One region of the Streptomyces sp. NPDC104202 genome, then DNA from elsewhere that is predicted to be linked to it. Evidence: riboswitches for the same ligand, from Rfam matches in the RefSeq annotation. Region 1 holds a riboswitch; each other region holds the start of a gene.
What was found. Region 1 has a riboswitch for cobalamin ahead of ACZ60W_RS17065 (cobalamin biosynthesis protein). Riboswitches for the same ligand answer to the same signal wherever they lie in the genome.
Positions count from the first base shown of each region.

Region 1 (5,349 bases):
TTCACCCGCGAGCCGGCCGGCGAGCCCCAGCCGCACCGGCCCGGTCTCGCAGTCCACGACCACGCTCGCCGTCCCCTCGGCGGCGTGCAGCCGCGCGGCCCGGGAGGCGAGCGCCAGCGGGTCCCCGCCGGCCCGCCCGCCGGTCGCCCGGCCGTCGGTGACGACGACCAGCAGCGGGCGCCGCGAGGGGTCCCGCAGCCGCTCGACGCGCAGCACGTCGTGGGCCTTGAGCAGACCGGCCGAGAGCGGCGTGCGGCCGCCGGTGGGGAGCTGCTCCAGGCGGGCCGCGGCCGCGTCCACGGACGACGTCGGCGGCAGCGCCACCTCGGCGTCCCGGCCCCGGAAGGTCACCAGGCCGACCTTGTCGCGCCGCTGGTAGGCGTCGAGCAGCAGCGACAGGACCGCGCCCTTGACCGCGCTCATCCGCTGCCGGGCCGCCATCGAACCGGAGGCGTCCACCACGAAGAGCACCAGGTTCCCCTCGCGCCCCTCCCGGGTCGCCTGCCGCAGGTCGTCCCGGCGGACCACCAGACCGGGTCCGGACCGCCCGCGCGCCTTCTGGTGCGGCGCGGCGGCCCGCACCGTCGCCGACAGGTGCAGCTTGGTCAGCGCGCCCCGGGGGCGCACCGACCCGGTGGTCCTGCCGTGCTCGGTGCGGGCCCGGGAACGGCGCCCGGCCGCGCCCTCGCCGAGCCCCGGGACGCTCAGCGTCCGCGTACGGAACGGCTCGGCGGCCCGGACGGCGGCGCGCTCGCCCGCGCCGGACCCGGAGGGCGCCCCCGGCGCCGGCGCGGGGGTCTCCTCGGGCGCCGGGGCCTCCTCGGGCTCCGCCCGGTCCTCGGACGCCGGGAGCTCCTCGGAGGCCGGACCCTCGCCCTGCGGCGGAATGCCGCCCCCGTCGGGACCGCCGCCGGGGCCTCCGTCGGGACCGCCGTCGCCGGGGCCGTCGGGCTCCGGGTCCTCGTCGGGGTCCTCGCCCGCGAACTGCTCCAGCGTCTCGTCGAGCTTGTCCTCGTCGAGGCCGGGCGCGTCGAACGGCGAGCGCCGGCGGCGGTGGGGGAGGGCCAGCAGCGCGGCCTGGCGCACGTCCTCCGAGGTGACCTCGGTCCGTCCCGCCCAGGCGGCGAGCGCGGTCGCCGTCCTGGCCATCACGAGGTCGGCGCGCATGCCGTCCACCTCGAACGCGGCGCAGGTCGCGGCGATCTGGAGCAGCACCGCGTCCCCGAGGACCACCCGGGGGAGCAGCTCCCGCGCGGCGGCGATCCGTCCGCGCAGCCCGGCCTCCTCGTCCGCCCAGCGCGCGGCGAAGGCGGCCGGGTCGTCCTCGAAGGAGAGCCGCCGCCGCACGACCTCCACCCGCTGCTCGGGCACGCGCGAGGCGGCGACCTCGACGGTCAGCCCGAAGCGGTCGAGCAGCTGCGGCCGCAGCTCGCCCTCCTCCGGGTTCATCGTCCCGACCAGCAGGAAGCGGGCGGCGTGCCGCACCGAGACGCCTTCGCGCTCGACGTACGAGGAGCCCATCGCGGCCGCGTCGAGGAGCAGGTCGATCAGGTGGTCGTGGAGGAGGTTGACCTCGTCGACGTAGAGGATGCCCCGGTGGGCGTCGGCGAGGAGCCCCGGCTCGAACGCCTTCACCCCGTCGGCGAGCGCCTTCTCGATGTCGAGCGCGCCGACGAGCCGGTCCTCCGAGGCGCCGACGGGCAGCTCGACCATCCGGGCCGGCCGCGCCCCGGACTCCAGGACCTCGTGCGGCCCGTCCGGGCAGCCGGGGTCGGGCGCGCCCGGGTCGCAGCTGAACCGGCAGCCGGTGACCACCGGGACCTCCGGCAGCAGGGCGGCGAGCGCGCGGACGGCGGTGGACTTCGCGGTGCCCTTCTCGCCCCGCACGAGGACTCCGCCGACGGCCGGGCTGACGGCGTTCAACAACAGCGCGAGCCGCAGGTCGTCCATGCCGACGACGGCGGTGAACGGATAGCGGGTGCTCATCGGGTGGTCCTCTCCTCGGGTTCGGTCGGCTCGTGCCCCGCGGGGCGGACCCGCGTCACGGCGCACCCGGCGGGACGAACGGCAGTCCCGCCGGCGCGCCCCGCTCGATCAGCCGCAGCAGCGCGTCGGTGTCCGCGTGTTCCTCGATCAGGTCGCCGAGCCGGTCCAGCTGCTCCTCGCGCAGGGTGCCGAAGGACGTGTCGGGCGCCGGGACGAACCGCCGTCCCGAGGCCGCCGCGACCTCCCGCAGGAACGCCCTGCGGAAGCCGTCGCTCTCCAGGGAGCCGTGCCAGTGAGTGCCCCACACGGCGCCGACCCGGCAGCCGTCGAGGAACGGCTCCCCGCCCTCCACGGTCGCGACGCCGTGGTGGATCTCGTAGCCCTCGACGCGTTCGCCGAGGGCCTCGCCGACCGGCCGGGCGAGGGTCTTCTCGCGGGCGAACCGGACGCGCACGGGCAGCAGGCCGAGGCCCTCGACGGCTCCGGCCCGGGACTCCACCTCGTCGTCGATGTGGGCGCCGAGGACCTGGAAGCCGCCGCAGATGCCGAGCACCGGCCGCCCCCCGGCCGCGCGCCGGGCCAGCTCGTCGGCGAGCCCGCGCTCCCGGAGCCAGGCCAGGGCCTTGACCGTCCCGCGGGTGCCGGGGACGACGACCAGGTCGGCGTCGACCAGTTCCTCCGGCCGGTCCACGAACCGGACGACGACGCCCGGCTCGGCGGCCAGCGCGTCGACGTCGGTGAAGTTCGACATCAGCGGCACGGCGCAGACGGCGACCCGCAGCACGTCGGCGCCGACGGGCGGCGCGACGACGGACTCGCGGACGGTGCCGCGCAGCGAGACCCGCAGGCCGTCCTCCTCGTCGATGCCGAGCCCGTGCGCGTACGGCAGGACGCCGAAGGTCGGCCGGCCGGTCAGGCCGTGGAGCATGTCGAGGCCGGGTTCGAGCAGGGTGACGTCGCCCCGGAACTTGTTCACCAGGTAGCCGGCGACGAGGGACTGGTCCTCGGGGCCGAGCAGCGCCGTCGTGCCGAAGAACTGGGCGAAGACCCCGCCCCGGTCGATGTCGCCGACCACCACGACGGGCAGCCGCGCGGCCCGCGCGATGCCCATGTTCACGATGTCCGTGCGCCGCAGGTTGATCTCGGCCGGACTGCCCGCCCCCTCGCAGATCACGGCGTCGTACATGCCCCGGAGTTCCTCCAGGCACGCCAGGACGGGCTCGAGGAGTTCCTTCTGCCGTCCCCCGTGGTAGCCGCGGGCGCTCAGTTCGCCGACGGGCCTGCCCATCAGGACGACCTGGCTGGAGCGGTCGCTGCCGGGCTTGAGCAGCACCGGGTTCATCAGCGCGGTCGGCTCCACGCGGGCGGCCTGGGCCTGCATGGCCTGGGCCCGCCCGATCTCGGCGCCCTCGCGGGTGACGAAGGAGTTGAGGGACATGTTCTGTCCCTTGAACGGCGCCACCTTCAGGCCCCGGCGGACCAGCCAGCGGCAGATTCCGGCCGTCACCACGCTCTTGCCGGCGTCGGACGTGGTCCCGGCGACGAGCAGTCCGCCACCCCTCATGCGTTCCTCCGCTTCAGCGCGCTCACGATCAGCCGGCCGCCCACGCAGGCGGCCAGGGTCAGTCCGGTGACCCGGCGGGACAGCCGGACCGCCCGCTCGATGTCGGCGACCTCGACCGGCCGCCCCTCCCCGTTGAGCACGGGCCGGTGCTCGACCCGCCCCCCGTAGGCGAGGGTTCCGCCGAGCCGTACGCCGAGGGCGCCCGCGAAGGCGGACTCGACCGGGCCCGCGTTGGGGCTGGGGTGCCGTGCCGCGTCCGCGCGCCAGGCCCGTGCGGCCCCGCGCGGATCGCCGCCCGCGACGGTGGCGAGGGCGGCGGTCAGCCGCGCGCCGGGCCAGCCGGCCACGTCGTCGAGCCGCGCCGAGGCCCAGCCGAACCGGCGGTGGCGGGGGGACTTGTGGCCGACCATCGCGTCGAGGGTGTTGACGGCCCGGAAGCCCACCAGCCCCGGCACGCCCGCGACGGCGCCCCAGAAGAGGGCGCCGACCACGGCGTCGGAGGTGTTCTCGGCGACGGACTCCACGACCGCGCGGGCCATCGCGGGCCCGTCCAGGGCCTGTGGGTCGCGGCCGCAGAGGTGGGGCAGCCGCTCCCGGGCCACCTCCAGGTCCCCGGCCTCCAGCGCCCCGCCGATCGCGCGGGCCTCGCGGCCCAGGGTCGTCCCGCCGACCACGGCCCACACGGCGGCGGCGGTCAGGGCGACGGAGGCGGCCCGGCTGTCCCGGACCGCGCGGGCGGCCAGGGCTCCGGCCGCGGCGGTGGCGCCGGCGCAGACGGCGGTGTGCAGCGCGCCCCAGCCCCGGTGGTCGTGGTGGAGGCGCTCCTCGACGGCGGCGGCCGCCCGTCCGAAGGCGGCGACGGGATGCCCGCGACGGGGGTCGCCGACCAGCCGGTCGACGGCGAGGCCGAGGGTCGCTCCGTACGCGAAGACACGGGTGGCTCTGGAAACGCTGCGGCTGCGGCCGGGCATGGCGCAATGTCCTCACTCAGGGTCCGCGCCCTGGATCGACGTGACCGGCGGCGAGAGTTCCTGACTCCCGGACCCTGGGGATCCGGTCACAGTGGCGGGACCGCGCCGGATTCGCACCGGACTTCCTCTGCTGCCGCCGTAATGGCCTCGGCAGTCCACCACGGCCCGAGAACAGCCGTCAACTCACCCTTGACCTGCGTCGCGTCACTGTGCGGAGCACCACAAACACGACGGCCGGGCGGCCCGCACCCGAAGGTGCGGACCGCCCGGCCGAGGTACCGGGGACCGTCAGACGACGATCAGGTAGATGCCGTACGCCACGGCCGCCAGGCACAGGGCGAAGCAGGCATAGGCGCCGGTGCGGGCCAGGGCGGCGGAACCGCCCTGGGCGGCGGCCTGCTCCTGCTTGGAGAGGCCGATGACGCCGAGGGTGAAGAGGCCCACCAGGGCGACGGTCGCCACGAGGCTGACTCCGAAGACGGAGCCGAGGGCTGCCCAGTCGATCTTCATGTCGTTGGTTCCTTACACCGCGGCCGCGGGGGCGGGGGGAGCGGCCGGGTCCGTGGGAGCCGGCGCGGGGATGGTGGTCTTGAGGTCCTCGTCCGCGACGGCGGCGACGGAACCGGCCGGCGGCGGGGTGACGGCGGCGATCGCCGTGGTCACCACGCCCGCGGGCTCGGGGGCGTCGAGGTCGTCGGCGGTGACGTTGTGCTGGTCGACCGGCTTGCGGCGGGAGAGCGCCCAGATGACGGCCGAGCCGGCCACCAGCAGGACCGCGACGGCGGCGATGCCCCAGGTGCCCTGCTTGGTAAGGAACTCGGCGCCGGC
Region 1 covers NZ_JBVJMN010000023.1:28,273-33,621, forward strand. Annotated here, with positions in the region: gene ACZ60W_RS17055 (putative cobaltochelatase) at 1-1,986, opposite strand, end outside; gene ACZ60W_RS17060 (cobyric acid synthase) at 2,042-3,550, opposite strand; gene ACZ60W_RS17065 (cobalamin biosynthesis protein) at 3,547-4,521, opposite strand; cobalamin riboswitch at 4,557-4,696, opposite strand; gene ACZ60W_RS17070 (hypothetical protein) at 4,810-5,031, opposite strand; gene ACZ60W_RS17075 (inorganic phosphate transporter) at 5,044-5,349, opposite strand, start outside.

Region 2 (5,349 bases), on a different contig from region 1:
CCCCGTCGTCACCGCCCGTCGGCACTCCGCTGACCAGGCCGGACGGACCCACACCCCACCATCATTGGTCTAGACCCTGACGCCCTCCGCCGCCGCGGCGGAACGCGGCGCGAAAGGCGGCGCGCGAGGCCGCGGGCGGACCGGGGCGGCCGGTGGCGAGGAAGTTCCCGAAGAATCGACTCCGTTATGCGGACAGGGGTTCCCTGCGGCGAACGCGTCCCCTAGATTTCCCCAGCATTACCGAGGTGATCAGCGAGGGGACGATCCGCCATGCCAGAAGCGACACAAGGGAAACAACCGGTCGTCACCCCCTTGAGGGTGGTGATCGCGCTCTGCCTCTTCGCCCCGTTCGTGGCGATGCTCTGGGTGAGTTCCTACGCGAAGACCGAACCGCTCTTCGCCGGAATCCCGTTCTTCTACTGGTACCAGATGCTCTGGGTGCTGATCTCCACCGCGCTCACCATGGTCGCGTACAAGCTGTGGCAGCGGGACCAGCGTGCCCGCAAGGGAGGTGACGCGCGATGAAGGACGGCGTGAACGGCGTGGCGCTCGGCGTCTTCGTCTTCTTCTTCGTGGCCGTCACGGTCATGGGCTTCCTGGCCGCGCGCTGGCGCAGGGCCGCCGACGAGCAGAGCCTCGACGAATGGGGCCTGGGCGGCCGGTCGTTCGGCACCTGGGTGACCTGGTTCCTGCTGGGCGGCGACCTCTACACCGCGTACACCTTCGTCGCCGTCCCGGCGGCCATCTACGCGGCGGGCGCGGCCGGCTTCTTCGCCGTCCCGTACACGATCCTGGTGTACCCGCTGATCTTCACGTTCCTGCCCCGCCTGTGGTCGGTCTCGCACAAGCACGGCTACGTGACCACCTCCGACTTCGTCCGGGGCCGCTTCGGCTCCAAGGGGCTGTCGCTGGCGGTCGCGGTCACCGGCATCCTCGCCACCATGCCGTACATCGCGCTCCAGCTCGTCGGCATCCAGGCCGTCCTCGACGTGATGGGCGTCGGCGGCGGCGAGAACACCCACTGGTTCGTCAAGGACCTGCCGCTGCTGATCGCCTTCGGCGTCCTCGCGGCGTACACGTACTCCTCGGGCCTGCGCGCCCCGGCGCTCATCGCCTTCGTCAAGGACACGCTGATCTACATCGTCATCGCGGTGGCGATCATCTACATCCCGATCAAGCTCGGCGGCTTCGACGAGATCTTCGCCAAGGCCGGCGAGGCGTACGCGCAGACCAACCCGGCGACCGGGAAGCCGCGCGGCACGCTCGTCCCCGGCGAGGCCGGCCAGTGGACGTACGCCACGCTCGCCCTCGGCTCGGCGCTCGCGCTCTTCATGTACCCGCACTCCATCACGGCGACGCTGTCGTCCCGGAGCCGCGAGGTCATCCGCCGCAACACCACGATCCTGCCGCTGTACTCCCTGATGCTGGGACTGCTCGCGCTGCTCGGCTTCATGGCGATCGCCGCCGGGATCCAGGTCAAGAACGGCCAGCTCGCCATTCCGCAGCTCTTCGAGACCATGTTCCCGGACTGGTTCGCGGGCGTCGCGTTCGCCGCCATCGGCATCGGCGCGCTCGTCCCGGCCGCGATCATGTCGATCGCCGCGGCCAACCTCTTCACCCGCAACATCTACAAGGACTTCATCAAGAAGGACGCCACCCCCGCCCAGGAGACCAAGGTCTCCAAGCTGGTCTCCCTCCTGGTGAAGGTCGGCGCCCTGGCCTTCGTCCTCACCATGGACAAGACCGTCGCCATCAACTTCCAGCTCCTCGGCGGCATCTGGATCCTGCAGACCTTCCCCGCCCTCGTCGGCGGCCTGTTCACCCGCTGGTTCCACCGCTGGGCCCTCCTCGCCGGCTGGGCCGTCGGCATGGTCTACGGCACGGTCGCCGCCTACGGCGTCGCGAGCCCGACCCAGAAGCACTTCGGCGGCTCCTCCGCCGAGATCCCCGGCATCGGCGAGATCGGCTACATCGGCCTCACCGCCTTCGTGCTCAACGTCGTCGTCACCGTCTTCCTCACCTTCGTCCTCAAGGCCGTCAAGGCCCCCGAGGGCGTCGACGAGACCTCCCCGTCGGACTACACGGCCGACGCCGGCGACCCGGGCGTGGAGACGGAGCTTCCGAAGGTCGGCTCCGGGACGCACTGACCCGGCGCACGTCCGCACGCCGAGGGGCCCGGGATCTCCGCCAGGAGGACCCGGGCCCCTCGCGTCGCCCACGAGGGAGACTGGCTCCATGGACTTCACGATCAGGGCGGTACGGCCCGACGAGCACGAGGAGCTCGGCGAGCTCACCGCGGGCACCTATCTCGACGACGGACTGCTGAAGTACGGGGCCGAGGACTCCTATCTGCACGTGCTGCGGGACACCGCGCGGCGGGCGCGCGAGAGCGAGGTGCTCGTCGCCGAGGACGGCGACGGGCGGATCCTGGGCGGGGTGACCTTCGTCCGGGGCGCCACCCCCTGGGCCGACATCGCGGTCGAGGGCGAGGCCGAGTTCCGGATGCTGGTGGTCGCTCCGGCGGCCCGCGGCCGGGGCGTCGGAGAGGCCCTCGTGCGGGCCTGTGTCGAGCGGGCGCGGGTCCTCCCGGGCTGTGCGCGCCTCGTGCTCTCCACGGACGCCTCGATGACCTCCGCGCACCGGATCTACGAGCGTCTGGGCTTCGTCCGCACCCCGGAGAGGGACTGGGAGCCGATTCCCGATCACTCTCTGCGCACCTACGCCCTGGAGTGCTGAGGCGGGGCGGCGACACAACATGTGGGGGGTGCCAAGAGCGGCGCCCCCCACATGTATGCTCATCCTCGCTGTCGACGCAGGGGAATCCGGCGCGAATCCGGAACTGTCCCGCAACGGTGTGCTTCGTGCGGTTTCGTACGGAGTGAGTCCGAGGACCTGCCGGCGGCGCGCCCGGTCCTTCCGTTCCGGGTGCCACTGACTTCCGGGCCTCGCGGAGTGGGCCGGTGGACACGGCGCGTCCGACGATCCCGGACGTCCCCCTTGCCCGCCGTCCCCGTCGCGGCCCCGGCCGAGCGAGGGAGAGCCCCCACGTGACCATCGCGCCCGCCGATCCGGCTTCGGCCGAGGCTTCCGCGGTCGAGAGCGACGGCCCCGGGACCGTACTGCTGCGGACCCTGACCGACCTCACCGCCGATCTCCCCGACACCGACCCCGGCAAGGTCGCCGCCGCCGCGCTCCGCGGCCGCAGCGCCACGTCGGACGAGGCGGAGCTGCGCGAGCTGGCCACCGAGGCGGCCGCGGGCCTGATCGCCGAGGACCCGGCGTACTCCCGGCTCGCCGCCCGGCTCCTGACGATCACCATCGCCGACGAGGCCGCCGGCCAGGGCTCGGTCACCTTCTCCTCCTCCGTCGCCGTCGGCCACCGCGAGGGCCTGATCGCCGACCGCACCGCGGAGTTCGTCACGCGGCACGCCGAGCGGCTCGACGCGACCGTCGACACGGCCGGCGACGACCGCTTCGGCTACTTCGGTCTGCGCACCCTCTACTCGCGCTACCTGCTGCGCCACCCGATCACCCGTCAGGTGATCGAGACCCCGCAGCACTTCATGCTGCGCGTCGCCTGCGGCCTCGCCGAGGACGACAGCGTCCGCGCGCTCGACGAGGTCGCCGCGCTGTACGGGCTGATGAGCCGCCTGGACTACCTGCCGTCCTCCCCCACGCTCTTCAACTCCGGCACCCGCCACCCGCAGATGTCCTCCTGCTACCTGCTGGACTCCCCGCAGGACGAGCTGGACTCCATCTACGACCGCTACCACCAGGTCGCGCGGCTGTCGAAGCACGCCGGCGGCATCGGGCTCTCCTACTCCCGCATCCGCGCCCGCGGTTCGCTGATCCGCGGCACCAACGGCCACTCCAACGGCATCGTCCCGTTCCTGAAGACCCTCGACGCCTCCGTCGCCGCGGTCAACCAGGGCGGCCGGCGCAAGGGCGCAGCCGCCGTCTACCTGGAGACCTGGCACGCGGACATCGAGGAGTTCCTGGAGCTCCGCGACAACACGGGCGAGGACCAGCGCCGCACGCACAACCTGAACCTGGCGCACTGGATCCCCGACGAGTTCATGCGCCGGGTCAACGCCGACGCCGCGTGGTCGCTGTTCTCCCCGGCCGACGTCCCCGAGCTGGTCGACCTGTGGGGCGACGACTTCGACGCCGCCTACCGCGCCGCCGAGGCGAAGGGCCTGGCCCGCAAGACGATGCCGGCCCGCGACCTGTACGGCCGGATGATGCGGACCCTGGCCCAGACCGGCAACGGCTGGATGACCTTCAAGGACGCGTCGAACCGGACCGCCAACCAGACGGCCGAGCCGGGCACGGTCGTCCACTCCTCGAACCTCTGCACCGAGATCATCGAGGTCACCGACGACGGCGAGACGGCCGTCTGCAACCTCGGCTCGGTCAACCTGGGGTCCTTCGTGACCGGCGGGGACATCGACTGGGAGCGGCTGGACTCGACCGTCCGCACCGCCGTCACCTTCCTCGACCGGGTCGTCGACATCAACTTCTACCCGACCGAGCAGGCCGGGCGCTCCAACGCCCGCTGGCGTCCGGTCGGCCTGGGCGCCATGGGCCTCCAGGACGTCTTCTTCCAGCTGAAGCTGCCGTTCGACTCGGCCGAGGCGCGCGCGCTGTCCACCCGGATCGCCGAGCGGATCATGCTCGCCGCGTACGAGGCCTCCGCCGACCTCGCCGAGCGCAGCGGCCCGGTCCCCGCCTGGGAGCAGACCCGCGCCGCCCGCGGTGTGCTGCACCCGGACCACTACGACGTCGAGCTGAACTGGCCGGAGCGCTGGGCCGCGCTGCGCGAGCGGATCGCCGCCGTCGGTCTGCGCAACAGCCTGCTGCTCGCCATCGCGCCGACCGCGACCATCGCGTCGATCGCCGGTGTCTACGAGTGCATCGAGCCGCAGGTCTCCAACCTCTTCAAGCGCGAGACGTTGTCGGGCGAGTTCCTCCAGGTCAACTCCTACCTCGTCGACGAGCTGAAGAGCCTCGGCGTGTGGGACGCGCAGACCCGGGACGCGCTGCGTGACTCCAGCGGCTCGGTGGCCGGCTTCACCTGGATCCCGGCCGAGGTCCGCGAGCTGTACCGCACGGCCTGGGAGATCCCGCAGCGCGGTCTGATCGACATGGCCGCGGCCCGCACCCCCTTCCTGGACCAGTCGCAGTCGCTGAACCTGTTCATGGAGACGCCGACGATCGGCAAGCTGTCGTCGATGTACGCGTACGCCTGGAAGCAGGGTCTGAAGACGACGTACTACCTGCGCTCCCGTCCGGCGACGCGGATCGCGCGCGCCGCCCAGGCGTCGACGACGGCCGCCGCCCCCATCCCCG
Region 2 covers NZ_JBVJMN010000011.1:112,040-117,388, forward strand. Annotated here, with positions in the region: gene ACZ60W_RS10770 (DUF3311 domain-containing protein) at 271-525, shown strand; gene mctP (monocarboxylate uptake permease MctP) at 522-2,147, shown strand; gene ACZ60W_RS10780 (GNAT family N-acetyltransferase) at 2,236-2,736, shown strand; cobalamin riboswitch at 2,786-2,914, shown strand; gene ACZ60W_RS10785 (ribonucleoside-diphosphate reductase subunit alpha) at 3,048-5,349, shown strand, end outside.
Region 2: linked by a shared signal. The riboswitch ahead of ACZ60W_RS10785 (ribonucleoside-diphosphate reductase subunit alpha) and the one ahead of ACZ60W_RS17065 (cobalamin biosynthesis protein) in region 1 are both predicted to bind cobalamin.

Region 3 (5,349 bases), on a different contig from region 1:
CGCGCAGCCGGCGGAGCAGGGCGACGGCGGAGGCGGGGGTGTCGAGGCCGACCGCGTTGCCGATGCGGGAGTGCTTGGTGGGGTACGCGGAGAGGACGAGCGCCAGCTTCTTCTCGGCGTTGGGGATGTGGCGCAGCCGGGCGTGCCGGACGGCGATCCCCGCGACGCGGGCCGCGCGTTCGGCGTCGGCGACGTACGCGGGCAGGCCGTCCTCGTCGATCTCCTTGAAGGAGAACGGGACGGTGATGAGCCGGCCGTCGAACTCGGGCACCGCGACCTGGCTGGCGGCGTCCAGCGGGGAGAGGCCCTCGTCGTTCTCCTCCCACGCGGACCGCGAGCCGGTCAGGCAGAGCGCCTGGAGGATCGGCACGTCGAGCGCGGCGAGCGCGCCCGCGTCCCAGGCCTCCTCGTCGCCGCCGGCCTGGGCTTCGGCGGGCTTGGTGCCGCCGGCGGCGAGGACGGTGGTGACGATGGCGTCGGCGGTGCGCAGGGTGTCGACGAGTGCGGCCTCGGGGGCGCGCAGGGAGGCGACGTAGAGCGGCAGGGCGCGGGCGCCGGCGTCCTCGATCGCCTCGCAGAGGGCGCCGACGAAGGCGGTGTTGCCGCTCATGTGGTGGGCGCGGTAGTAGAGCACGGCGACGGTCGGGCCGTCGGTGCGGCGCGGGGTGCGGTCCAGCGCGCCCCAGGTGGGGGCGGCGGCCGGGGCCTCGAAGCCGTGGCCGGTGAGGAGGACCGTGTCGGAGAGGAAGCGGGCCAGCTGCTCCAGGTTGGCGGGGCCGCCGTGCGCCAGGTAGGCGTGCGCCTCGGTGGCGACGCCGACGGGGACGGTGGACGCCTCCATCAGCTGGGCGTCGGGGGCCTGTTCGCCGCTGAGGACGACGAGCGGCTTTCCGGTGGCCCGGATCGCGTCGAGCCCCTCCTGCCAGGAGCGGAGGCCGCCGAGGAGGCGGACGACGACGAGTTCGGCCTCGTCGAGGAGGCCGGCCAGGTCGGCGAGGGGAAGGCGGGAGGGGTTGGCGAAGCGGTACTCGACCGGGCCGCCGGCGGATCCGGCGTTCGCCGCGCGGGCGCTGAGCAGGTCGGTGTCGGAGTGCGACAGCAGCAGAAGCATGGCGTGCGCAGGCCTTCCTCGGGGTTGTCCGCGCCCCGGGTGGTCGTGTGGATGGCGGGAGTTCCTGACTCACCCGTCCCGGGTGGTGCCGAGGCACGACCGGTACGGGCTCACAGTGGCGGGACCGCGCCGGATTCTCACCGGGCTTCCTCCCCGGGGTCCTGGGACCCCATGCCGTCTGCATAGTAGATCGTGCCGTCGGGGGGCCGAAGGGTCGGCAGGATCACACCCGGTGGTCGGCCGGTTTCCCGTGGGTATGCTCGCCGCCATGCCGCCCACCCCACCCCCGCCGCCCGAACCGGGCGAACCTCGCATACGGGACCGTGGCGACGCCTGCCCCGGGGCGCTGCGCCTGCACGCGGCCGACGACGGCCGGCTGGCCCGACTCCGGCTCCCCGCAGGCCGCCTGACGTCACGTCAGGCACATGTGCTGGCCGACGCGGCGGAGACCCTCGGCGACGGGCGGATCAGCGTCACCTCGCGCGGCAACGCGGAGCTGCGCGGCCTTCCGGAGGGGTGCGGGGCCCGGCTCGCGGAGCTGCTCGCCGCGGCCGACCTGCTGCCCTCCCCGACCCACGAACGCGTCCGCAACGTCATCGCCTCGCCCACCGCCGGACTCGGCGGACTCGGCCGCGCCGACGTGCAGTTGTGGGCCCGCGGGCTGGACGCCGGCCTCTGCGCCGAGCCCCGGGCCGCGTCCCTTTCGGGACGGTTCCTGTTCGTCCTCGACGACGGCCGCGGCGAGGTGGCCGGACTCGGCGGCGATGTGAGCTTGGTCGCAGAGCCCGCCGGGACCGCCCTGCTGCGGCTCGGCCCCGCGGCCTTCCGGATCGACGCCGCCGACGCCGTCCGCGCCGCCCTCGCCGCCGCCCTCGCCTTCCTCGACGCCGCCGAGGCGGCCGGCACCGGGGCCTGGCGGCCGCGGGAACTGCCCGACACCCACGTACCGCGGTGGGCCGGGGCCCTGGCCCGCGCCGGGGTCGGGGCGGAGCCCGTCCCCGTACCGCCGCCGCTCACCGTCTCCCCGCCGCCCGCCCCCGGGGCGCTCCCCGGCGGCCTGCACGTCCTCGCGCCGCTCGGCCGGCTGACCGCCGCCCAGCTGCGGGCCCTGGCGCCGGCCGCCGAACTCCGCCTCACCCCCTGGCGCGGAGTGGTCGTCGTCGACCCGGAGCACCCGGCCGGCCCGACGCCCCCGACCGCCGAAGAGAGGCTGCGGGAGCTGGAGCGGCACGGACTCGTCACCCGGCCCGGGGCACCCGGGGCGGGCGTCACCGCCTGCACCGGCCGGCCCGGCTGCGCCAAGTCCCTCGCCGACGTCCGGGCGGACGCGCTCGCCGCGCCGCCGGGGCCGCTGCCCGTGCACTTCTCGGGGTGCGCGCGCCGCTGCGGGCACCCGCACGGCGACTGGGTCGAGGTCCTCGCCACCGGCGAGGACGCCTATCTGGTGGACGGCCTCCCCACCCCCCGCACCTCCCTGACCGAAGCGGTCGCCACCGCCCGCACGAACCCGACGAGATGAGCGAGAGCACCAGGATGTTCGACTACGAGAAGGACGGGGCGGAGATCTACCGCCGGTCCTTTGCCACGATCCGCGCCGAGGCGGATCTGGCGGGCCTGCCCGCCGACGTCGCCCAGGTGGCGGTCCGGATGATCCACGCCTGCGGCATGACCGACCTCGTACGCGATATCGCCTACTCGCCGCAGGTCGTCTCCCGGGCCCGCGAGGCCCTCCGGGCCGGCGCGCCGATCCTGTGCGACGCCCAGATGGTCGCCAGCGGCGTCACCCGCAAGCGGCTGCCCGCCGACAACGAGGTGATCTGCGCGCTCTCCGACCCGGCCGTGCCCGCGCTCGCCGCCGAGCTCGGCACCACGCGCTCGGCCGCCGCCCTCGAACTGTGGCGGGACCGCCTCGAAGGCTCCGTCGTCGCCATCGGCAACGCCCCCACCGCCCTCTTCCACCTCCTGGAGATGGTCGCGAAGGGCGCGCCGAGGCCCGCCGCCGTCCTCGGCATACCCGTCGGGTTCATCGGCGCCGCCGAGTCCAAGGACGCGCTCGCCGACCAGGACCTCGGCCTCGACTACCTCGTCGTCCGCGGCCGGCGCGGCGGCAGCGCCATGACGGCCGCCGCGATCAACGCGATCGCCCACGAAGCGGAGATCCAGGCATGACCACCGTGACCGGAAAGCTGTACGGCGTCGGCCTCGGCCCCGGCGACCCGGACCTCATGACCGTCGCCGCGGTGAAGGCCATCGCCGCCGCCGACGTCGTCGCCTACCACTCGGCCCGCCACGGCCGCTCCATCGCCCGCTCGATCGCCGCGGAGCACCTCCGCGAGGACCAGATCGAGGAGCGGCTGATGTACCCGCTCACGGTGGAGACCACCGACCACCCGGGGGGCTACCGGGGCGCCCTGAACGACTTCTACGAGGAGGCCGCGGCCCGCCTCGCCGCCCACCTCGACGCCGGCCGCACCGTCGCCGTCCTCGCCGAGGGCGACCCGCTGTTCTACGGCTCGTACCAGCACATGCACAAGCGGCTCGCCGACCGCTACGACACCACCGTCATCCCCGGCGTCACCTCGGTCAGCGCCGCCGCCGCCCGGCTCGGGGAGCCGCTGTGCGAGGCGGAGGAGGTCCTCACGATCATCCCCGGCACCCTGCCGGAGGACGAGCTGACGGCCCGTCTCGCGGGCACCGACTCGGCGGTCGTGATGAAGCTCGGCCGCACCTTCCCCACCGTGCGCAGGGCCCTGGAGCGGGCCGGCCGCCTCGACGACGCGCGGTACGTGGAGCGGGCGTTCATGCCCGGCGAGCGGACCGGCGCCCTGGCCGGGGTGGACCCGGAGTCCGTCCCGTACTTCTCCGTCGCCGTCCTGCCCTCCCGCGTCGACGAGGAACCCCCCGCGCGGGAGCGCGGCGAGGTCGTCGTCGTGGGCACCGGCCCCGCCGGCGCGCCCTGGCTGACCCCCGAGTCGCGCGGCGCGCTCGTCAACGCGGACGTCCTCGTCGGCTACACCACCTACCTCGACCGGGTGCCGGTGCTCCGGCCCGGCCAGATCCGCCACGGCTCCGACAACAAGGTCGAGTCCGAGCGCGCCGAGTTCGCCCTCGACCTGGCGCGCCGCGGCCGGAAGGTCGCGGTCGTCTCCGGCGGCGACCCGGGCGTCTTCGCCATGGCCACCGCCGTCCTGGAGGTCGCCTGCGAGCCGGAGTACGCGGACGTCCCCGTCCGGGTCCTCCCCGGGGTGACCGCCGCCAACGCGGCGGCCGCCGCAGCGGGCGCCCCCCTCGGCCACGACTACGCCACGATCTCCCTCTCCGACCGGCTCAAGCCGTGGGACGTCATCGAGGCCCGGCTCCGCGCCGCCGCCTCCGCCGACCTGGTCATCGCCCTCTACAACCCGGGCTCCCGCTCCCGCACCCACCAGGTGGCCGCCGCCCGCGACCTCCTGCTCGAACTGCGCTCCCCGGAGACCCCCGTGGTCGTCGCCCGCGACGTCGGCGGCCCCGAGCAGTCCGTCCGGGTCCTCACCCTGAAGACCCTGGAACCCTCCGAGGTCGACATGCGCACCCTCCTCCTCGTCGGCTCCTCCCAGACCCGCGCCGTCACCCGCGCCGACGGCCACACCATCGCCTGGACCCCGCGGCGGTACGGCTGAGCGAGCCCGCCGCTAGGAGGACGTGCGGGTGAAGGTGCCCAGCCCCTCCTGGTCCAGGTACTCGACGCGGACGGTCCTCCCGTCGGGGGAGAACGTCACGCCGGTGAGACCGACGGCGTTCTCCCCTCGCGTCGGGAAGCTGAACGTGTCGCCGGAGTAGTGCGTCAGCCGGTACGTCTGGGGCTCCGGCCCCAGACGCAGCACCAGGCCGCCGTCGTCCTCGGCCACCGTCATCCGCCCGTAGTAGTCATTGGTGTACGTGCCGGCGTACGCGTCGGCGGACTTCGCGGCGGAGGCGTCGGCCGGCGGATGGGCGTAGTCCGTCGGCGACCGGCCGGCGTCCGCCTCCTGCTCGTAGAGCGCGTTGACGAGCGGCATCCAGTCCCGGCTGGGCTTCCCCTCCTGCGCGGTGTCGAAGAAGTCCAGGGCGACCGCGTCCGCGACGCCGACCGGCGACCCGTTCGTGAGGACGACGATCCCCAGCTCCTCGCCCGGCAGCATCGTCACGTTGGTGTGGGCGCCCTCCGCGAACGCGCCGGTGTGCGACAGCCTCAGCCGGCCCTCGTCGTCGTACGACAC
Region 3 covers NZ_JBVJMN010000005.1:67,415-72,763, forward strand. Annotated here, with positions in the region: gene cobN (cobaltochelatase subunit CobN) at 1-1,111, opposite strand, end outside; cobalamin riboswitch at 1,151-1,302, opposite strand; gene ACZ60W_RS05190 (cobalamin biosynthesis protein CobG) at 1,368-2,630, shown strand; gene ACZ60W_RS05195 (precorrin-8X methylmutase) at 2,627-3,280, shown strand; gene ACZ60W_RS05200 (precorrin-2 C(20)-methyltransferase) at 3,277-4,770, shown strand; gene ACZ60W_RS05205 (serine hydrolase) at 4,783-5,349, opposite strand, start outside.
Region 3: linked by a shared signal. The riboswitch ahead of cobN (cobaltochelatase subunit CobN) and the one ahead of ACZ60W_RS17065 (cobalamin biosynthesis protein) in region 1 are both predicted to bind cobalamin.

Region 4 (5,349 bases), on a different contig from region 1:
GCGGGGCGGGTGTGGCGGGGGCGGTGGTGACGGTGAGCAGGGTGGCCGCGACGGCGACGAGTAATCCGAGGCGGCGAAGCAGCGGGCGCACGGCGGCTCCTCAAGTGGGGGTCGGGCGAGGGAGCGCTCCCTGAGGGGTGAGAATGGGCCGGTCCGTATCGGCTGTCAAGGCTTTGGTTCACGTGCCGGAAACGCCATCGACGCGTCAACGACCTTTTGGGGAACGGTTTCTCACGCTTCACCAGGCACGAGGCGAGCAGTCCCTGCCGGATGAGAGGGGGAACGGGACGGAGGCGGGTGAGCGGCGGAAGCCCGCAGGTCTCCGTGGCGCGCGGGGCCGTTGACAGCGGCGGCGCCGGGGCGTCATTCTCGCCGGAGAACGCTCCCCGAGCGGTTCGCGTGTCGTCGATCGAACGGACCGGGATGAAACGACCCACGCTGGAAGTGGTCGCCGCGCGTGCGGGCGTGTCCAAGTCGAGCGTCTCCCGCGTCGTCAACGGCGAGACGACGGTCGCCCCGCAGATCCGTGAGGTCGTGATGCGGGCTGTGCGGGAACTCGGTTACGTCCCCAACGCGGCCGCCCGCAACCTCGTCACCCGCCGCACGGACGCCGTGGCCGTGGTCGTCTCCGATCCGCCCCAGGGCGTGGTCTCCGACGATCCCCTGTTCTCCACCGTGGTGCGCGCCGTCAGCCGGGAACTGGAAGCGGCGGGCAAGCAGGTCGTCCTCATGCTCGCGGAGTCCGACCGCAGCCGCGCCAGGGTGGAGGAGTACGTGGCCGGCCGGCACGTGGACGGCGTCATGCTCGTCGCCCTGCACGGGACGGACCCGCTGCCGGCGGCCCTGGCCAGGACCGGCCTGCCGATCGCCTCGTTCAACCGCACGTCGGCGCCCCAGGTGCCCTACGCCGGCCTCGACAACGTCGGGGGCGCCTCGCTCGCGGTCCGCCATCTGCTGGAGCGCGGCCGCCGCAGGATCGCCGCCGTCACCGGACCCCTGGACCTGTTCGAGGCACGCGAACGCCTCGAAGGCTACCGCGAGGCCCTCCGGGACACCGGCCGCCGGTCGATCGTCGCGCTCGGCGACTTCACCCGGGCGTCGGGAGCCCAGGCGATGCGGCAGCTCCTGGACGACGACCCCGCGCTGGACGCCGTGTTCGCGAGCAACGACCTCATGGCCATCGGGGCGCTGCGGACCCTGCACCAGGCGGGGCGCCGCGTTCCCGAGGACGTGGCCGTCGTCGGCTTCGACGACATCGAGGCGGCCTCGTACACCACCCCGGCGCTCACCTCCGTCCGCAGCCCGATGGCCGACCAGGCCATCGCCACGGTCCACCTCCTTCTCGGACTCATCGAGGGCGGCCCCCGCGAGCCGGTCGTCATCCCGAACGAGCTGGTGGTCCGCGAGTCGACCTGACAGCAGGTCCGGTCCGGCGCCGCCGAGCGGAGGCCGGGCCGGGGCGACGTAGGGTGGGACGCGCAGCTGGTTCGCCCCGTCCGCCAGGCGGGATGCGTCGCAAGAGGGAACCCGGTGGGAATCCGGGACTGCCCCGCAGCGGTGAGCGGGAACGACCGCCGTCACACAGCACTGGGTCCGACGTACCGGACCTGGGAAGCGACGGCCAGTAGGAGCCCTCCACGAGGAGGACGTGCCCGCGAGTCCGAAGACCTGCCCGCTGCCCGCCCGCCGACACCCCTGGCGTGCGGACCAGCCCTGCCGCGACTCGCGAAGGAGAGTTGACGTGGCCGATCCCACCGTCACCAGCCCTGCCCGCCCGCTCAAGACGCCGGACGACTCCCGGGTCGTCCTCGCCCACATCATGAGCGAGCACGACACCAACCTGTACGGCACGATCCACGGGGGCGTGATGATGAAGCTCATCGACGACGCCGCCGCGGCGGCCGCCGGACGCCACGCCGACGGTCCGGCCGTGACCGTCTCCGTCGACCGCATGACGTTCCTCGCCCCGGTCCGGGCGGGCGACCTGCTCAGCGTCGACGCCGGCCTCGAACGCGCCGGCCGGACCTCCATGACCGTCGGCGTACGGGTCACCGCCGAGCGCTGGAACCACTCCGGCCCCGCGACCGAGGTCGCCACCGCGTTCCTCACCTTCGTCGCCGTCGACGCCGACGGCGATCCGCGGCCCGTGCCCGCCCTCGCGGCGTCCCTGCCCGGCTCCTCCTGAGGAACGGGCGACCGGTCCCGGCCGGGTCCCGCGACGGCGTCCGACACCGGCGACCGGCTGGGGGCCGTGATCACACCAGCCCGTCCGCCCCTGGGTGGACACCCTCGGTATCGGGTGTCCGTCTCCGTCTCCGTCTGCACGAACAGCTCCACCGGCCGGGTGTCGATCGTCCACGAGGGCGCGAGCGGTGAGGACGGGGCGTCCGTGAGCTCAGCGTACGTGCCGGACCGCGTGCCTCAGGAGGGCCTGCCGTCCGGACCCCGCGTCACCGCCGTGCTCAGCAGCCGGACGTCGTACTCGGTCCAGCAGTCGGAGATCTCGACGCCGACCTCGCTCCCGCACCGGCCGCACACCAGGTTCGGCCCGTCGAGCCCGTCCCGACGGCAGCATCCGTACAGCCGGGAGGTGTCCGTGTGCGGCCGCAGCAGCACGCCGTCCAGCGGATTGATCACCCAGGTGGGAGCGGAACCGGCCGGGGCGTACGGCTCCGGGTCGGCGGAGAACGCGCCGACGGGGACGGTCGACGGGCCGTAGGTGTAGTGCTCCCTACCCTTCACCCGCGGCAGCGGCCTCCAGGCCCGCTCCACCAGCGGCCGCGACAAGGGAGCCGCGCACGACCGGCATACGAACACGACCTGCACCACCGACACCTCACCCGTTCGCAACCTGCTCCCGCACCGCCGTCTCACACTCAAGCACAGCAGGAGGTCTTGGCCGATCCGCGTACCGGCCCTGGCCGTCGGGTCTTCCGGGCGCCCGGCAGCAGCCACCCGGGGTCGGGCGGGCCGCGCACGGCAGCGGCAGCCGCCCCCTTCGGGCCGGCCGGATCTCCGACGACGGGACCGAAGGGGGCGCATCCGTGGGGAGGGTGAACCGCCCTATCGATCAGCCGAGTTCGGCAGCCACCAGGGTGGCCGCGTCGGCGACCAGGGCGTCGACGGGGGCCGCGTCCTCGGTGAATCGGGTGGTCATCACGGTGAGCACGATCGGGCCGCCGTGGGGCGGCCAGGTGACACCGGCGTCGTTGTTGCCGCCGTAGCGGCCGCCGCCGGTCTTGTCGGCCAGCAGCCAGTCGGCGGGGAGGCCCTTGCGGAAGCGCTCCTTGCTGGTGGTGTTGCCGAGCATCCAGTCGGTGAGCAGCCGCCGGTCGTCGCTCGGGAGCGCGTCCCCCAGCAGGAGGCGGCCGTAGGTGCGCCCGATGGAGTGGGGCGTGGTGGTGTCGGTGTGGCGCCACGGTTCCGCCGAGTTCAGTTCCGGCTCCCACCGGTCCAGGCGGGTCGTACGGTCCCCGATCGAGCGGGCGAAGCGGGTGACGGCGGTGGGGCCGCCGAGCTCGCGCAGCAGCAGGTTGGCCGCGGTGTTGTCGCTGAAGCGCAGGGTCGCGTCGCAGAGTTCGGCCACGGTCATGCCGTGGGCCAGGTTCCCGGACAGTTCCGTGACGGGCGACCAGCCGGAGCGCTCGACCTCGGCCGCCGTGTACCGGATGCGGCGGTCGAGGAAGCTGCCGTCGTGGTCGAGGTCGCGCAGCACGGCGGCGACGGCGAGGGTCTTGAAGACCGAACACATGGGGAAGCGCTCGTCGGCGCGGTACGCCACCTGGCGCCCGGTACGGACGTCGTGGGCGAAGACGCCGAGCCGCGCGGCGTGCTGCCGCTCCAGGCGCCGGAGCCTGCCGGTGATGCCGCGACCCGCGGACGGGGCGGCGCCGGCTGTTCCGGCGAGCGGTAACACGACGGCGAGCGAGGCGCCCGCACCGAGGGCGAGGGCGGTGCGGCGGGACGGGTGAGAGCCTGCGAACGACACGGTTCGTACCTTTCCTGAGTGATCACTGCACAGAGAAACACGCGCCCCGGCCCCCGGCCGGTTTCGACGCGGGGCCACTCAAGCCGCCTACGGGTGCGGTCGTGGCACCCGCGAAGGGACGGACACGTGGGTGGTGCTTGCCGCATCCGTCGGCCGGGCGCATCCACGTCCGGGCCTGCGCGTGAAGTGAGGGGTACGGAGACGGGCGGCGCGGAGGCGGACGAATCATGATCATGAGTGACGGTGTGCCCGCTGGACCGGAGACACCGGGCGCCGGGGCCACGGAGCGATCGGGAGGGTCGTGGAGCGTCGCCCCCGACGGGGGACGCCCCCAGGGGGCGGTGTGCACGCACGTCACGACCCTCACGCGACCGCAGGACCTCCCCGCCTCCCCGGTCTGCGCGGAGTGCGAGGCCCTCGGGCACGGCTGGGTCCGTCTTCGCCGGTGCGCGACCTGCGGGCACATCGGGTGCTGCGACAGCTCCCGCGGCCGGCACGCCCACGCCCACTACGCGGAGACCGGCCATCCGGTGGTGGTCTCGCTGGCCGCCGACGAGTCCTGGGCGTGGTGCCACGTGGACGAGGTGTTCCTCATCGAAGTCTGACGCCGACGACCCGATGCCCCGATGCCCCGCGGAGGCCGGGCGGGGCTGGGCGGCGGTGCCTCGGGGTCGTCCCCGGCGCGGGCCCGGTCTCCTCCGCGCCGGCGCCGGGTCAGCTCGCGTCGGGTGCGTCGACGATCTTTCCGTCCTTGTCGATCGTGTGGGTGTCCCAGTACAGGTCCCACTCGTCGCCGACCTGCTCCGGCACCTTGCCCTCCGGGTACCGCACGTACCCGGCGGGCGGCTCCTCCGCGTCCGGCACGCACGCCGAGCCGGTTCCTCCGACGGACAGCACCGGGTACTCGCCTCCGCCGCAGACGTCCTCCTTGTACTCCCACCCCGCGCACCCGCTCAGCGCCACCGCGGCGACCGCACCCACGAGCGCGGCGGCGGCGATGCGGAGGGGGCGGGGCCGGAGGGCGGTGACGGTGCGGTGGACGCGGTGGATCGCAGTCATGGTCTTCTCCAGAGGTCGAGTACGCCTCCACCCTCACCCGGCCCGGGGGCCCGGCTCCTGAGTACGCGTACTCAAGAACACCTGCGCGATCACCTCAACCCCGTTGGTCCCGCCGGGATGTGAGGGGGGCTCGGCTCCCCGGGGCGGGGTCAGGGTCGGGGCCGGGTCCAGGGCCAGGGCCGGGGGGCGGCCGCCCGGAGGCGCGCTGACCGACCGCCGGTAGAGTGCCGTGGGACGAGAGAAGAGATCCTCCGATGGACTCACGCATCGCGCGCATACGCACCAAGCTGGCGAAGACGCCC
Region 4 covers NZ_JBVJMN010000001.1:183,515-188,863, forward strand. Annotated here, with positions in the region: gene ACZ60W_RS00835 (discoidin domain-containing protein) at 1-82, opposite strand, end outside; gene ACZ60W_RS00840 (LacI family DNA-binding transcriptional regulator) at 424-1,416, shown strand; cobalamin riboswitch at 1,467-1,690, shown strand; partial or broken gene ACZ60W_RS00845 (acyl-CoA thioesterase) at 1,820-2,152, shown strand; gene ACZ60W_RS00850 (hypothetical protein) at 2,422-2,742, opposite strand; gene bla (class A beta-lactamase) at 3,071-3,988, opposite strand; gene ACZ60W_RS00860 (UBP-type zinc finger domain-containing protein) at 4,330-4,593, shown strand; gene ACZ60W_RS00865 (SCO0607 family lipoprotein) at 4,703-5,047, opposite strand; gene ACZ60W_RS00870 (SMI1/KNR4 family protein) at 5,302-5,349, shown strand, end outside.
Region 4: linked by a shared signal. The riboswitch ahead of ACZ60W_RS00845 (acyl-CoA thioesterase) and the one ahead of ACZ60W_RS17065 (cobalamin biosynthesis protein) in region 1 are both predicted to bind cobalamin.